3 regions of the Streptomyces sp. NPDC052682 genome follow, and region 1 is predicted to be linked to each of the others. Evidence: riboswitches for the same ligand, from Rfam matches in the RefSeq annotation. Region 1 holds a riboswitch; each other region holds the start of a gene.

Region 1 (4,343 bases):
CGCCGTGTTCGCGGCGGATGTCCTGCGAGATCTTCATGCTGCAGAACTTCGGTCCGCACATCGAGCAGAAGTGTGCCGTCTTGGCGGGCTCGGCCGGCAGAGTCTCGTCGTGGAACTCCCGTGCCGTGTCCGGGTCGAGGGCCAGGTTGAACTGGTCCTCCCACCGGAACTCGAAACGGGCGTCGGACAGCGCGTCATCCCACTCCTGGGCGCCCGGGTGGCCCTTGGCGAGATCGGCCGCGTGGGCGGCGATCTTGTAGGTGATGACGCCCGTCTTGACGTCGTCACGGTTGGGCAGGCCCAGGTGCTCCTTGGGCGTGACGTAGCAGAGCATGGCCGTGCCCCACCAGGCGATCATCGCGGCACCGATGCCGGAGGTGATGTGGTCGTACGCCGGCGCGATGTCCGTGGTCAGCGGGCCGAGCGTATAGAACGGAGCTTCATCGCAGATCTCCTGCTGAAGGTCGATGTTCTCCTTGATCTTGTGCATCGGGACGTGGCCCGGGCCTTCGATCATGGTCTGAACGTGGAAACGCTTCGCGATCCGGTTGAGTTCCCCGAGGGTGCGCAGTTCCGCGAACTGCGCCTCGTCGTTGGCGTCCGCGATCGAGCCCGGCCGCAGGCCGTCACCGAGGGAGTAGGTGACGTCGTACGCGGCGAGGATCTCGCAGAGCTCCTCGAAGTTCTCGTACAGGAACGACTCCTTGTGGTGCGCCAGGCACCACGCGGCCATGATCGACCCGCCGCGCGAGACGATGCCGGTCTTGCGGTTGGCGGTGAGCGGCACGTACGCCAGGCGCACACCGGCGTGGACCGTCATGTAGTCCACGCCCTGCTCGGCCTGCTCGATCACCGTGTCCTTGTAGATCTCCCAGGTCAGCTCCTCGGCTTTGCCGTCGACCTTCTCCAGGGCCTGGTAGAGCGGCACGGTGCCGATGGGGACGGGGGAGTTGCGCAGCACCCACTCGCGGGTGGTGTGGATGTTGCGGCCGGTGGACAGGTCCATGACCGTGTCGGCACCCCAGCGGGTCGCCCAGGTCATCTTCTCGACCTCCTCCTCGATGGAGGAGGTCACCGCAGAGTTGCCGATATTGGCGTTGACCTTCACCAGGAACCGCTTGCCGATGATCATCGGCTCGATCTCCGGGTGGTTGACGTTGGCCGGCAGAACCGCCCGGCCCGCCGCGATCTCCTCGCGCACCACTTCCGGAGAGACGTTCTCGCGGAGTGCCACGAACTCCATCTCCGGCGTGATCTCACCCCGCCGTGCGTAGGCGAGCTGGGTGACGGCCTTGCCGTCGCGGCCCCGGCGTGGCTGGCGCGGCCGTCCGGGGAACACTGCGTCGAGGTTGCGCAGGCCGCCGCGTGGCGAGGTGTGCTTGATCCCGTCGTCCTCGGGCCGGACCGGACGGCCCGCGTACTCCTCGGTGTCGCCGCGGGCGATGATCCAGTTCTCCCGCAGCGGCGGCAGGCCCCTGCGGACATCGGTGTCTACGAGCGGATCGGTGTAAGGGCCGGATGTGTCGTACAGCGTGACCGACCGCCCGTTGGTGAGGTGCACCTGACGGACCGGCACCCGCAGGTCGGGGCGAGAGCCCTCGATGTACGCCTTGTGCCAGCCGATGGACTTCCCGGTCTCCCCGTCGGTCCCGTGGGTGGGGATCTGCGTGGAGGCAGGCGTGCGCGCGTCCTTGTTGGTCATGAGACCTACTCCCTACGCCGGCATTACCCGGTAACAGGTTCGGCGGTCGACGCAGCGGTTTCCGTCTGCCGATGTTTCGTGTGAAACATCACTCGGCTCCAGCGACGTTCCACGTGAAACATCGCTGGGACGGAGGTCAGCGCCCTCTCAGCCCGGTGCTCCGAGCTCCCGCGTGTACAAAAGGTGGCTCCACGCTAGCGTCAATTCTGGCGCGGTGAACAGAGGGCCCCCCTCCTTCTTGCGATGATCGGTCGGTGACCACGACGCAGCATCCCCCGTACCCACCGCCCGACCCGCCTCGTGGATCCGGCGCCGGAAACGGCGGCAGGCCCGGGGGCGGGCAGAGAGACGGCCGTGGCATCGCCCGTGCCTTCGGCCACAGGTCCGGGCTGGGGCAGAGACAGGACCAGGGCCAGCGCCTCGGGCCGGAACAGCGTGAAGGCAAGAGCCCAGGCCAGGGCCCTGAGGCCAGGCCTGACCGAGGCGGATATGGCAACGGCGAGGACTGGGGATCCGGTGGCGGCCATAGGCCCGGACCCGGTGATGTTCCCGGGGGCCGTCCCGGTCACGGGTTCGGACCCGGTCCCGGTCACGACCCCGGTGCCGGTGCCACTCAGGAGTTCGGACCCGGTTCCGGTGGTGGTCACGGACCCGGATCCGGTTCCGGTGGCGGTGGAGGTCACGGTTCCGGTGGTGGTCACGACCATCCCCCCGGCCCCGGCCCCGGACCCGGACCCGGCGCGGGCGGCGGTGGCGGCCACAGCCACGCCCACAGTCACGCCCACGGCCCCGCCGCACCCGTCTCCCAGCACCTGCGCAAGGTCATCGCGGCGGTTCTGATCCCGTTCGCCGCGGCGGTGCTGGTCGGTCTCGCCGTCCTGTGGCCGGGCGGCGCCCCGCCGCACGAGCGGACCGGGGTGGGCTTCGACCGGCAGACGCAGGACGCCACGGTCACCAAGGTGATCGAGGTGAGCTGCAGGGACGCCGGCGCCTCGGGCGTGCCCCCGACCGGTGACACCTCCACCGCGGAAGGTTCCTCCGCGGTACAGCAGGAGAAGGGGACCTGCAAGAAGGCCACGATCCGGGTCGACACCGGCAAGGACAAGGGCCGTACGTTCACGGAGATCGTCCAGCCGGACCAGTCACGGCAGTTGCACCAGGGCCAGGAGGTCGTGGTCGCCTACGAGCCCTCCGCGCCCAAGGATCTGCAGTACTCGGTCACCGACATCAACCGCCGCTTCCCCATGGCGCTGCTCGCCGGCATCTTCGCGCTCGCCGTCGTGGTCGTCGGGCGGCTGCGGGGTGTCATGGCGCTGGTGGCGCTGGCCATCAGCTTCCTGGTGCTGAACCTGTTCATCCTGCCCGCGATCCTTCAGGGTTCGAACCCGCTGGTCGTGGCGGTGGTGGGGTCGAGCGCCATCATGCTGATCGCGCTGTACCTGTGCCACGGCCTGTCGGCCCGTACGTCCGTGGCCGTGCTCGGCACCCTCATCTCGCTGCTGCTGATCGGCATCCTCGGGTCGTTGTTCATCGGGTGGGCCGCCCTCACCGGCAACACCGACGACAACACCGGTCTGATCCACGGGCTCTACCCCGGGATCGACATGAGCGGTCTGCTGCTCGCCGGCGTCATCATCGGTTCGCTCGGTGTGCTGGACGACGTGACGGTCACCCAGACGTCCGCGGTCTGGGAGCTGCACGAGGCCAATCCGTCGATGGGCTGGCGCGGTCTGTACCGCGCGGGTATCCGCATCGGCCGGGACCACATCGCGTCCGTCGTCAACACGCTCGTCCTCGCCTACGCGGGCGCGGCGCTGCCACTGCTGCTGCTGTTCTCCATCGCGCAGAGCAGCGTGGGGACGGTCGCCAACAGCGAGCTGGTCGCGGAGGAGATCGTGCGCACGCTGGTCGGCTCCATCGGGCTGGTCGCCTCGGTTCCGGTGACCACGGCCCTGGCGGCGCTGGTGGTCTCGGCCGACCGCCCGGGGCAGTCGCAGGACGTGCCGGAGACCGCCCGTCAGACGGCGGGACGAGGCGGGCGGGGCCGCCGCCGCAAGCACTGACCCCTGGCCCGGCGGGCATATGCCCCGAGCAGAAGCGTTCCCGCGCACCGGGCGACACACGGTGAAGCGTTACATCACCCGATTGCCGTAACGCTTCACCCGGCGCCCTGCTCGGCCAGGATGCGGTCCAGGGCCTCGTCGAGGTGTGCGTCGAAGTCGGCCAGGGAACCCTCTTGGCCCAGCGGCACCAGCTTGTCGGTGCGGTCCAGGAAGGCGACGAGGGGCGCCGTCGACGAGCGGAACAGCGCCTGGTCGCCCCCCACCTGAAGCCTGATCAGAACCTCGCTGAGGTCATCGGGCTCGACGGGCGAGACCCGCACATCGCCCTCGCCGCACGGCCGGCCCACCCCGTCGATCAGCAGCTCCCGGCCGAACGCCCAGGTCACCGGGGCATCGCCGGGCAGATGGAAGGTCAACCGCACCGCGTACGGATCACTGGTCTCGTAACGCAGCTCCACCGGGATGCGGAAGGAGAGCTCCTCCGACACGAGAAAGCTCATCATGACCTCTGCTTGTACGGACTCGCGCATCGCTACCCCGTCATTCGCCGTGAACTGGCCGGGACCGACCCTGACAAC
Region 2 (4,343 bases), on a different contig from region 1:
TCGGCGAGCCCAGCGGCATGATCGCCGCGCAGCCGACATCCTCCAGTCTGCGGGCCAGCACGGGGTCGTCGTTGGTGTACGGCAGGACGGTGAACCCGTCGTCGACCAGCGTCTCGGCCGCCTCCAGCAGCTCGATCGGGTCGGGCAGCAGGGTGCGCTCGTCGGCGATGACCTCCAGCTTGATCAGGTCGGTGCCGAGCGCCTCCCGGGCGAGGCGGGCGGTCAGCACGGCCTCCCCGGCGGTGAAGCAGCCGGCCGTGTTGGGCAGGACGCGGATGCCCAGCCTGTCCAGGACGGACAGCACGGAGCCGTGCACCGAGGGGTTCACCCGCCGCATCGCCACGGTCGTCAGCTCCGTCCCGGAGGCCACCAGGGCGCGTTCCAGCACCTCGAGGCTGGGTGCCCCGCCGGTACCCATGATCAGGCGGGACGTGAAGGACGTACCGCCGAGGACGAAGGGGTCGTCGGCCATGGTCAGCCTCCTTGGACGGCGGTGAGGACTTCCACGCGGTCCCCTTCGGACAGGGGCGTGGCGGACCACTGCGCGCGCGGGACGACGGTTTCGTTGAGGGCGGCGGCCACCCCGGAGGGCGCCCGGGTGAGGGACTTCACGACGGTGTCGAGGGCCGTGCCGGGCTCGATCTCGCGGGGCTCGCCGTTGACGTGGATGTTCATGCGGGCTGCTCCGTGAGGGCCGCCGCGCCGCTGAAGCGCTTCGGTGTGAAGGGGCGGGCCTCGTCCGGGAGTTCACCGGTCGTCAGGACGTGCGCCATGACGTCCCCGGTGACCGGGGTGAGCAGCACGCCGTTGCGGTAGTGCCCGGTCGCCAGCAGCAGCCCGTCCAGCCCGGTCGGGCCGAGCAGCGGCGCGTTGTCGGGGGAGCCGGGCCGCAGTCCGGCCCGGGTCTCGGTGAGCGGCAGCTCGGTGAGGCCCGGGACCAGCTCGTGCGCGTCGCGCAGCAGCTCGTACACGCCGCCCGCGGTGACCGTGGTGTCCCAGCCCATCTCCTCGCTGGTCGCGCCGATGACCAGCTCGCCGTTCTCGCGCGGCACCAGGTAGACATGGCTGCCGCGCACCACGGCCCTGACCGTCCGGTTCAAGAACGGCGTCCCGTGCGCCGGCATGGTCAGCCGGACCACCTGCCCCTTCACGGGCCGTACGGGCGGCAGGACGTCCTGCGGAACGCCCGCCAGCCGCCCGCTGAGGCTGCCCGCGGCGAGCACCACCTGCCCGGCGCTCAGCGCGGTCCCGCCGGCCGTGACGACCCCCGCGGCCCGCTCCCGCAGGACGGTGAGCCGTTCGGCCCACTCCCGGTGGAAGACCACGCCCGCCCGCTCGCACGCGGCCACCAGCGCCCCGGCCAGCCGGCGCGGGTCGATCTGGTGGTCCCCGTCCACCCGCAGCCCGCCGCGCACGCCCGGCGCGAGCATCGGCTCCAGGCGTCGGCACTCCCGCCCGGACAGCCACTGCGACTGAAGGCCCGACTGCTGCTGCAGGGCGTGCAGTTCCCGCAGGTGGGCGCGGTCGTCGGCGTCCAGGGCGACGGCGAGCGTGCCGCTGCGGCGGTAACCGAGGTCGCGGCCGGTGACGTCGGCGAGCTCGGCCGCGAAGTGCGGGTAGCGCCGCGCCGAGGCCAGGTTCAGGGCGAGCAGCGTCTGCTCCCCGTAGTGCAGCTCCGTGACGGCGGCCAGCATCCCGGCGGCCACCTGCGCGGCTCCGCCGCCCGGCTCGGGGTCGACCACGGCCGTGGCCAGCCCGCGCTGCGCGGCGCGCCAGGCCGTGACCAGGCCGATGATCCCGCCCCCCACGACAAGGACGTCTGACGTGTCGGACCTGGGCGACACAGACGTGTCGGACGTGAACGACATGGGCGTCCAGCCCCTCCCTTCGCCGGCATGACCCGGATCAGGTTCGTACGGTCGGAGGCCGCCAGCCTCCCTCTCAGCCCGGTGCGTCCGGGCTCCCGCGAGTGCTTTACGGTGGCCACCCTAGCCCTCCGGGCTCCGCACTTGTAAGGGAGCCGCCCGCTGGGTACCCGGGAGGGGAGTCGGGCAGGACGACGGCACGGGCGTTGTGGAGCAGGTCACGGGGCACGAGCCCTGACTGACGGTATGTCAGCTGTCTATGGTGATCAGGTGAGCGAGCAGACGCAGGAAAGCGCTCCCCGACAGGGTGGGCCCGCGCCGCGCCGCGTGGTCGTGGCGGGCGCCGGCATGGCCGGGGTGCAGACGGCGGTCGCCCTGCGGGAGCAGGGCTTCACCGGCACCGTGACCCTCATCGGCGCGGAGCCCCACCAGCCCTACGACCGGCCGCCGTTGTCCAAGGCCGTGCTGCTCGGCAAGGCGGAGGGCTCCGCCTTCGACGTGGACTTCGAAGCGCTCGGCATCGAACTGCGGCTCGGCTGCGAGGTGCTGGGCCTGCACCCCGCCGACCACCGGCTGGACACCGAGGCCGGGCCCGTCCCCTACGACGTCCTGGTCGTCGCCACCGGCGCCGAGCCGGTCCGGCTGCCGGGCGCCGAGGGCGTCGCCGGGGTGCATCTGCTGCGCACCCTCGACGACGCCGAGCGGCTGCGGCCGGTGCTCGCCCGGCAGCACGACATCGTGGTGGTCGGGGCCGGCTGGATCGGCGCGGAGTTCGCCACCGCCGCGCGCGAGGCGGGCTGCGCCGTCACCGTCGTGGAGGCCGCCGACCGGCCGCTCGCGGGCGCGCTGCCCGACGAGGTGGCCGCGCCCATGGCCGCCTGGTACGCCGACGCGGGTGTTCAGCTGCGGACGCACACGCGCGTGGCGCGCGTCGAGTCCGGCGCGGTGGTGCTGGACGACGGCACGCGGCTGCCCGCCGGTGCGGTCGTCGTCGGCATCGGGGCACGTCCCGCCACGGCCTGGCTGGCCGGCTCGGGAATCGTGCTGGGGGCCCAGGGGGAGATCCTCGCCGACGAGCACCTGCACGCGTCCGTGCCGGACGTCTACGCGGTCGGCGACTGCGCCTCCTTCCCGTCGGCGCGGTACGGCGAGCGCCTGCTGGTCCACCACTGGGACAACGCCCTGCAGGGGCCGCGCACGGTGGCCGTGAACATCGTCGGGCGGGCCACGGGGCAGGCCCCGGCGGTCTACGACCCGGTGCCGTACTTCTGGTCCGAGCAGTTCGGGCGGTTCGTCCAGTACGCCGGTCACCACGCGGGTGCCGACCGGATGGTGTGGCGGGGCGACCCGTCCGGTCCCGCCTGGACGGTCTGCTGGCTCCGCGACACCCGCCTGGCCGCGCTGCTGGCGGTGGGCCGGCCCCGGGACCTGGCCCAGGGGCGCCGCCTGATCGAGTCGGGCGTGCCGATGGATCCCCTGCTGCTGGCGGACCCGGCGAGGCCCCTGAAGGCGGCCACGGCGTAGCCGGCGCCACCGGCGCGTGCCCCGGGTGGACCGGCCTGACTTCCGACTGTCAGTGCCGGATGGCAGGCTTGTTCCCGTGACCGAGATTGACGCGAAGATCGATGCTCTCGTCCCCGCCTGGCTCACCCTGCCCGACATCGCCGAGAAGCTCGGCGTGGAGGTGACACGCGTCCGGCAGCTGGTCAAGGAGGGCCAGCTCATCGCCGTACGCCGTGGTGAGAACAAGGCACTGCACGTCCCCGCGGACTTCATCGACGGGGACAGGGTCGTCAAGGGCCTGTCCGGGACCCTGACGCTCCTGCGGGACGACGGCTTCACGGTCGAAGAGATGATCGAGTGGCTCTTCACGCCCGACCCCAGCCTGCCCGGCACGCCCGCGCAGGCACTGCGTGAGAACCGCGGCACGGAGGTGAAGCGCCGCGCCCAGGCGCTCGCCGTCTGACCGAAGCCCACTCGAACAACGTCCGGCACTGTCCGACCAGGGCCGGACCTGAACACACCGCCCGGTGCCCGGGCCGCGGCCACACGGGCCACGGCCTCGGGCCGTGCCGTGCCTGCCGTGCCTCCAGGGCCCGTGGCCGGGGGCGGCTTCCACGGCCGCTGCCAGGGAGCGGGCCCCGGTCCCCTCTGTAGGCCCGGGCGTGCCCGCCACGGGCGGCTCCGGGTGCCCGCCCTCCGTGCCCGCACCGGACGTGCCGGCACGGCCCGTACGCTGGGTCAGGGCCGGCCCGAGGCCCGTGTGCCGGCCGCGGCCGTCCCCGCCCGCACGGCGACACCGGGAGCCTTCCGCGGCCCGTGCCCCCGGGCGCGGCCCGCGCGCACCCGTACACCACCGATACCGGGGGATCGTCCATGCCCGACACCGTCACCACCGCCCGCACGGCCCGGCTCGCCGACGCCCGCCTCTACCTGTGCACCGACGCCCGCAAGCGCCAGGGCGATCTGGCGGAGTTC
Region 3 (4,343 bases), on a different contig from region 1:
CCTTTTCGGCGGGGCCGCCGCTCTGTCTTCGCCAGCGGCGGCCCCGCCCGGCGGCGCGCCGGCGGCAGCGGGCATTACAGCGGGATCGTGCTCACCGTAGCTAGCTGGCAAGACAGACGGTGGTTCTCACTCGCCTCTCGTGTCTGTGGCAGGACATGATGTCCGATCCGTAGGTGAGTGTGTAGCTGCGTGACAACGCCCACGCACGCAGACCAGGGGACCTGACAGCAGGTCAGAGCCACGCCAGCCCAAGGTCAACCGCCCACCCAAGTTGCTTCGGGACGAAGAGGTCGTTCCGTTAGGGTGCGCCGCATGACCAACGATGCCCCGGCCTGTCCCGAGTGCAGCAAACCCATGGAGTCCGGCGGCCTGGTGCTCTCCGAGCGGGAGGACGACGGCCGTCGGACCTGCCGGTCGCTGTGGCGGTGTGCCGATCAGCACGTCTGGTGGAGCTGGACAGACCGGCCGGACGAACCGTTGGAGGTCTGCCCGGTACCGGGGCTGTTCCGCTGACATGCGGTGCTCACGGACGTTGCCGCCGACGGCAGTGACGGCAGCGCTGACGGCAACGACGGCGGACGGCAGCGGCGCTCGGCAGCCCGGCGCGGTAGCGGCACAGGACGATCGGACCGGCTCACCAAGGCGTGCCCGCATCTTCTAAGCACCGGTCCCAAGGCGTCATGATCTACCGATGGATGAGTACGCCTGGCCCACGGGCTCTGAAGCGCCGGCCGCTGATGCGGTCCGGTCGAACTGGGCGGCAACCGTCGCGGCCCTGCCTGTAGGAAGCCGAATCACCGGCGAGGTCATCGGTCGCCAGCCCTTCGGGGTCTTCATCTGTATAGACGGCGTGCCGAACGCCATAACGCTGGCAGAGATCACAGCCATGCCCCACGGGATGGACCTCCCGGCCCTTGGGGCCTTCGTCAGCGGGGAGGTTATCTGGCATGTCGCCCACAACCACCAGGTCAAGCTCCGGCTCGATGAGTGGCTCGCAGCCGACGAGTGATCTCCGCTGGGCCGTCTCTGGGCCGTCCGAGGCCGCTCAGTGCCGACCGACGACGACTACTGACGACCGTCGTAGCGAGCGACAGCCCCAGGTCACCCGATTGGATCTGCGACACTGGTTGAGCCATGCCTAAGCCCGGAGAACTCACTTTCGTCGCCCCGCGCGGAGCCAAGAAGCCGCCGCGGCATCTCGCCGATCTCACGCCCGCCGAGCGCAAGGAGGCGGTCGTCGCGGTCGGTGAGAAGCCGTTTCGTGCCAAGCAGCTCTCGCAGCACTACTTCGCGCGGTACGCGCACGACCCGGAGCAGTGGACCGACATCCCGGCCGGCTCGCGGGACCGGCTGCGCGAGGCGCTGCTGCCCGAGCTGATGACGGTCGTGCGGCATCTGTCGACCGACCAGGGCACCACCCGCAAGACGCTGTGGCGGCTTTTCGACGGCACGCTCGTCGAGTCGGTGCTCATGAGGTACCCGGACCGGGTGACCATGTGCATCAGCTCGCAGGCCGGGTGCGGTATGAACTGCCCGTTCTGTGCCACCGGGCAGGCCGGGCTCGACCGGAACCTGTCCACCGCCGAGATCGTGCACCAGATCGTCGACGGGATGCGCGCCCTGCGCGACGGTGAGGTGCCGGGCGGTCCGGCGCGGCTGTCCAACATCGTGTTCATGGGCATGGGGGAGCCGCTCGCCAACTACAACCGGGTCGTGGGGGCCATCCGGCGCCTGACCGACCCGGAGCCGGACGGGCTCGGGCTGTCGCAGCGCGGCATCACCGTCTCGACGGTCGGTCTCGTGCCGGCCATCCACCGGTTCGCCGACGAGGGCTTCAAGTGCCGGCTCGCCATCTCGCTGCACGCGCCCGACGACGAGCTGCGCGACACCCTCGTCCCGGTGAACACGCGGTGGAAGGTGCGTGAGGTGCTGGACGCCGGGTTCGAGTACACCGCCAAGTCCGGGCGGCGGCTGTCCATCGAGTACGCGCTGATCCGGGACATCAACGACCAGGCGTGGCGCGGCGACCGGCTCGGCCGGCTGCTCAAGGGCAGGCCCGTGCACGTCAACCTGATCCCGCTGAACCCGACGCCGGGCTCCCAGTGGACCGCCTCCCGGCCCGAGGACGAGAAGGCCTTCGTGGAGGCGATCGCCGCCCATGGTGTGCCGGTGACGATCCGGGACACCCGGGGCCAGGAGATCGACGGGGCCTGTGGTCAGCTCGCCGCGAGCGAGCGGTAGTCTGACCGGCGTAAGTACCGTGTAAGGACGCGGGTGAGGACATCCGCGTACGAACATCCACGCAAGAACATCTGCATATTCCGACAGGGGAGCGCCACAGCGCTGAGAGTGCGGCGACCGGCCGCAGACCCTCTGAACCTCGCCCAGGTCATTCTGGGTAGGGAGATCGGTCATCACTCGAGCTGTTGCGCCCTGCTCGGGACATCCGCCAAGGGGTCCCGGGCAGGGCCGCGTCTCTTCCTGGTCCCTCCAGGAGGAATCCAGTGAGCATCACCAAGAAGCGGTTCACGGCCGTGGTCGTCGGGCTGGGCATGGTCGGCGGCCTCGCCGCGTGCGGGTCGTCCGAGGGCGGCGGCCAGGGGGCCGGGACCGAGTCCCGGACGGTGACCCTGGTCAGCCACGACTCGTGGGCCGCCTCCAAGAAGGTCATCGCCGCGTTCGAGGAGGAGTCCGGCTACAAGGTCAGGGTCCTCAAGAGCGGCGACGCCGGGCAGGCCGTCAACAAGGCCATCCTGACCAAGGACAACCCGCAGGGCGACGTCTTCTTCGGCGTCGACAACACCCTGCTCTCCCGGGCGCTCGACAACGGGCTGTTCCAGCCGTACGAGGCGAAGGGCGCGGACCGGATCAAGCCCGAGTACCGCGTCGATGAGGACAAGCACCGGGTCACGCCCATCGACACCGGCGACATCTGCGTCAACTACGACAAGAAGTACTTCGCCGACCACAAGCTCCAGCCGCCGCGGAGCTTCGACGACCTCGTCAAGCCCCAGTACAGGAACCTCCTCGTCACCGAGAACGCCTCGACCTCCTCGCCCGGCCTGGGCTTCCTGCTCGGCACCGCCGCCAGGTACGGGGACGGGGGCTGGCAGGGCTACTGGAAGAAGCTCAAGGCCAACGGCGTGAAGGTCGTCGACGGCTGGGAGCAGGCCTACTACGAGGAGTTCTCCGGCTCCTCCAGCGGCAAGAAGGCGAAGGCCGACCGGCCGCTGGTGGTGTCGTACGCCTCCTCGCCGCCCGCCGAGGTCGTCTTCGCCGACCCGCGGCCGAAGACCGCGCCGACCGGGGTGGCCGACGGCACCTGCTTCCGGCAGATCGAGTACGCGGGGCTGCTGGCCAACGCCAAGAACACCAAGGGCGGCAAGGCGCTCCTCGACTTCCTGATCAGCAGGCGGTTCCAGGAGGACATGCCGCTCAACATGTTCGTCTACCCGGTGCTCGAGGGCGCTCAGGTGCCGCAGGAGTTCCTGACGTACGGACCGCAGGCGAAGGATCCCCAGACCATGGACCCGGCGAAGATCGCCGGCCACCGTGACGAGTGGGTCAAGTCGTGGACGTCACTCGTACTGAAGTAACCGGCCGGATCAGGGGCGCGGGGGCGCGGCTCGGGCTGATGGCCGTGCCCGTCGCGTTCTTCGCGGTCTTCTTCGCCTACCCCGTCGCCGCGATCGTCGTGCGCGGCCTGAAGCTCGACGGGGTCTGGCGGATCGGCCGGATCGGGGACGTGGCGGCGCAGCCGGACATCCGGCACGTGCTGTGGTTCACCACCTGGCAGGCGCTCGTCTCCACCGCGCTCACCCTGCTGCTGGCGCTCCCCGGCGCGTATGTCTTCGCGCGCTTGGAGTTCCGGGGCAAGCAGATCCTGCGGGCGGTGGTGACCGTCCCGTTCGTGCTGCCGACCGTCGTGGTCGGTACGGCGTTCCTGGCGCTGGTCGGGCGCGGCGGACTGCTCGACGAGCTGTGGGGCGTACGGCTCGACACCACCGTATGGGCGATCCTGCTCGCGCACGTCTTCTTCAACTACGCGGTCGTGGTCCGGACGGTCGGCGGGCTGTGGGGGCAGCTGGACCCGCGGCAGGAGGAGGCCGCACGGATGCTCGGCGCCTCCCCGCTGAAGGCCTGGCGGCAGGTCACCCTGCCCGCGCTCGCGCCCGCCGTGGCCGCCGCCGCGCTGATGGTCTTCCTGTTCACCTTCACCTCCTTCGGCGTGGTGCAGATCCTCGGCGGGCCCACCTTCTCCACGCTCGAGGTGGAGATCTACCGGCAGACCTCGGAGCTCTTCGACCTGTCCACGGCGGCCGTGCTCACGCTGATCCAGTTCG

The links. A riboswitch is a leader RNA that binds a small molecule or an ion and turns the genes downstream of it on or off. The one in region 1 is predicted to bind thiamine pyrophosphate.
Region 2: another riboswitch for thiamine pyrophosphate. It lies ahead of thiO (glycine oxidase ThiO); the one in region 1 lies ahead of thiC (phosphomethylpyrimidine synthase ThiC).
Region 3: another riboswitch for thiamine pyrophosphate. It lies ahead of AB0K80_RS19735 (thiamine ABC transporter substrate-binding protein); the one in region 1 lies ahead of thiC (phosphomethylpyrimidine synthase ThiC).

What each region holds. Positions count from the first base shown of each region.
Region 1 is NZ_JBFATS010000008.1:262,785-267,127, forward strand. Features, by position in the region: gene thiC (phosphomethylpyrimidine synthase ThiC) at 1-1,702, opposite strand, end outside; TPP riboswitch at 1,695-1,884, opposite strand; partial or broken gene AB0K80_RS15270 (YibE/F family protein) at 2,374-3,765, shown strand; gene AB0K80_RS15275 (SsgA family sporulation/cell division regulator) at 3,861-4,295, opposite strand.
Region 2 is NZ_JBFATS010000005.1:318,658-323,000, reverse strand. Features, by position in the region: gene AB0K80_RS10270 (thiazole synthase) at 1-472, opposite strand, end outside; gene thiS (sulfur carrier protein ThiS) at 475-675, opposite strand; gene thiO (glycine oxidase ThiO) at 672-1,868, opposite strand; TPP riboswitch at 1,866-1,977, opposite strand; gene AB0K80_RS10255 (FAD-dependent oxidoreductase) at 2,136-3,389, shown strand; gene AB0K80_RS10250 (Rv2175c family DNA-binding protein) at 3,466-3,831, shown strand; gene thiE (thiamine phosphate synthase) at 4,242-4,343, shown strand, end outside.
Region 3 is NZ_JBFATS010000011.1:243,508-247,850, forward strand. Features, by position in the region: gene AB0K80_RS19720 (dehydrogenase) at 313-513, shown strand; gene AB0K80_RS19725 (hypothetical protein) at 692-1,009, shown strand; gene rlmN (23S rRNA (adenine(2503)-C(2))-methyltransferase RlmN) at 1,135-2,241, shown strand; TPP riboswitch at 2,317-2,423, shown strand; gene AB0K80_RS19735 (thiamine ABC transporter substrate-binding protein) at 2,505-3,596, shown strand; gene AB0K80_RS19740 (iron ABC transporter permease) at 3,635-4,343, shown strand, end outside.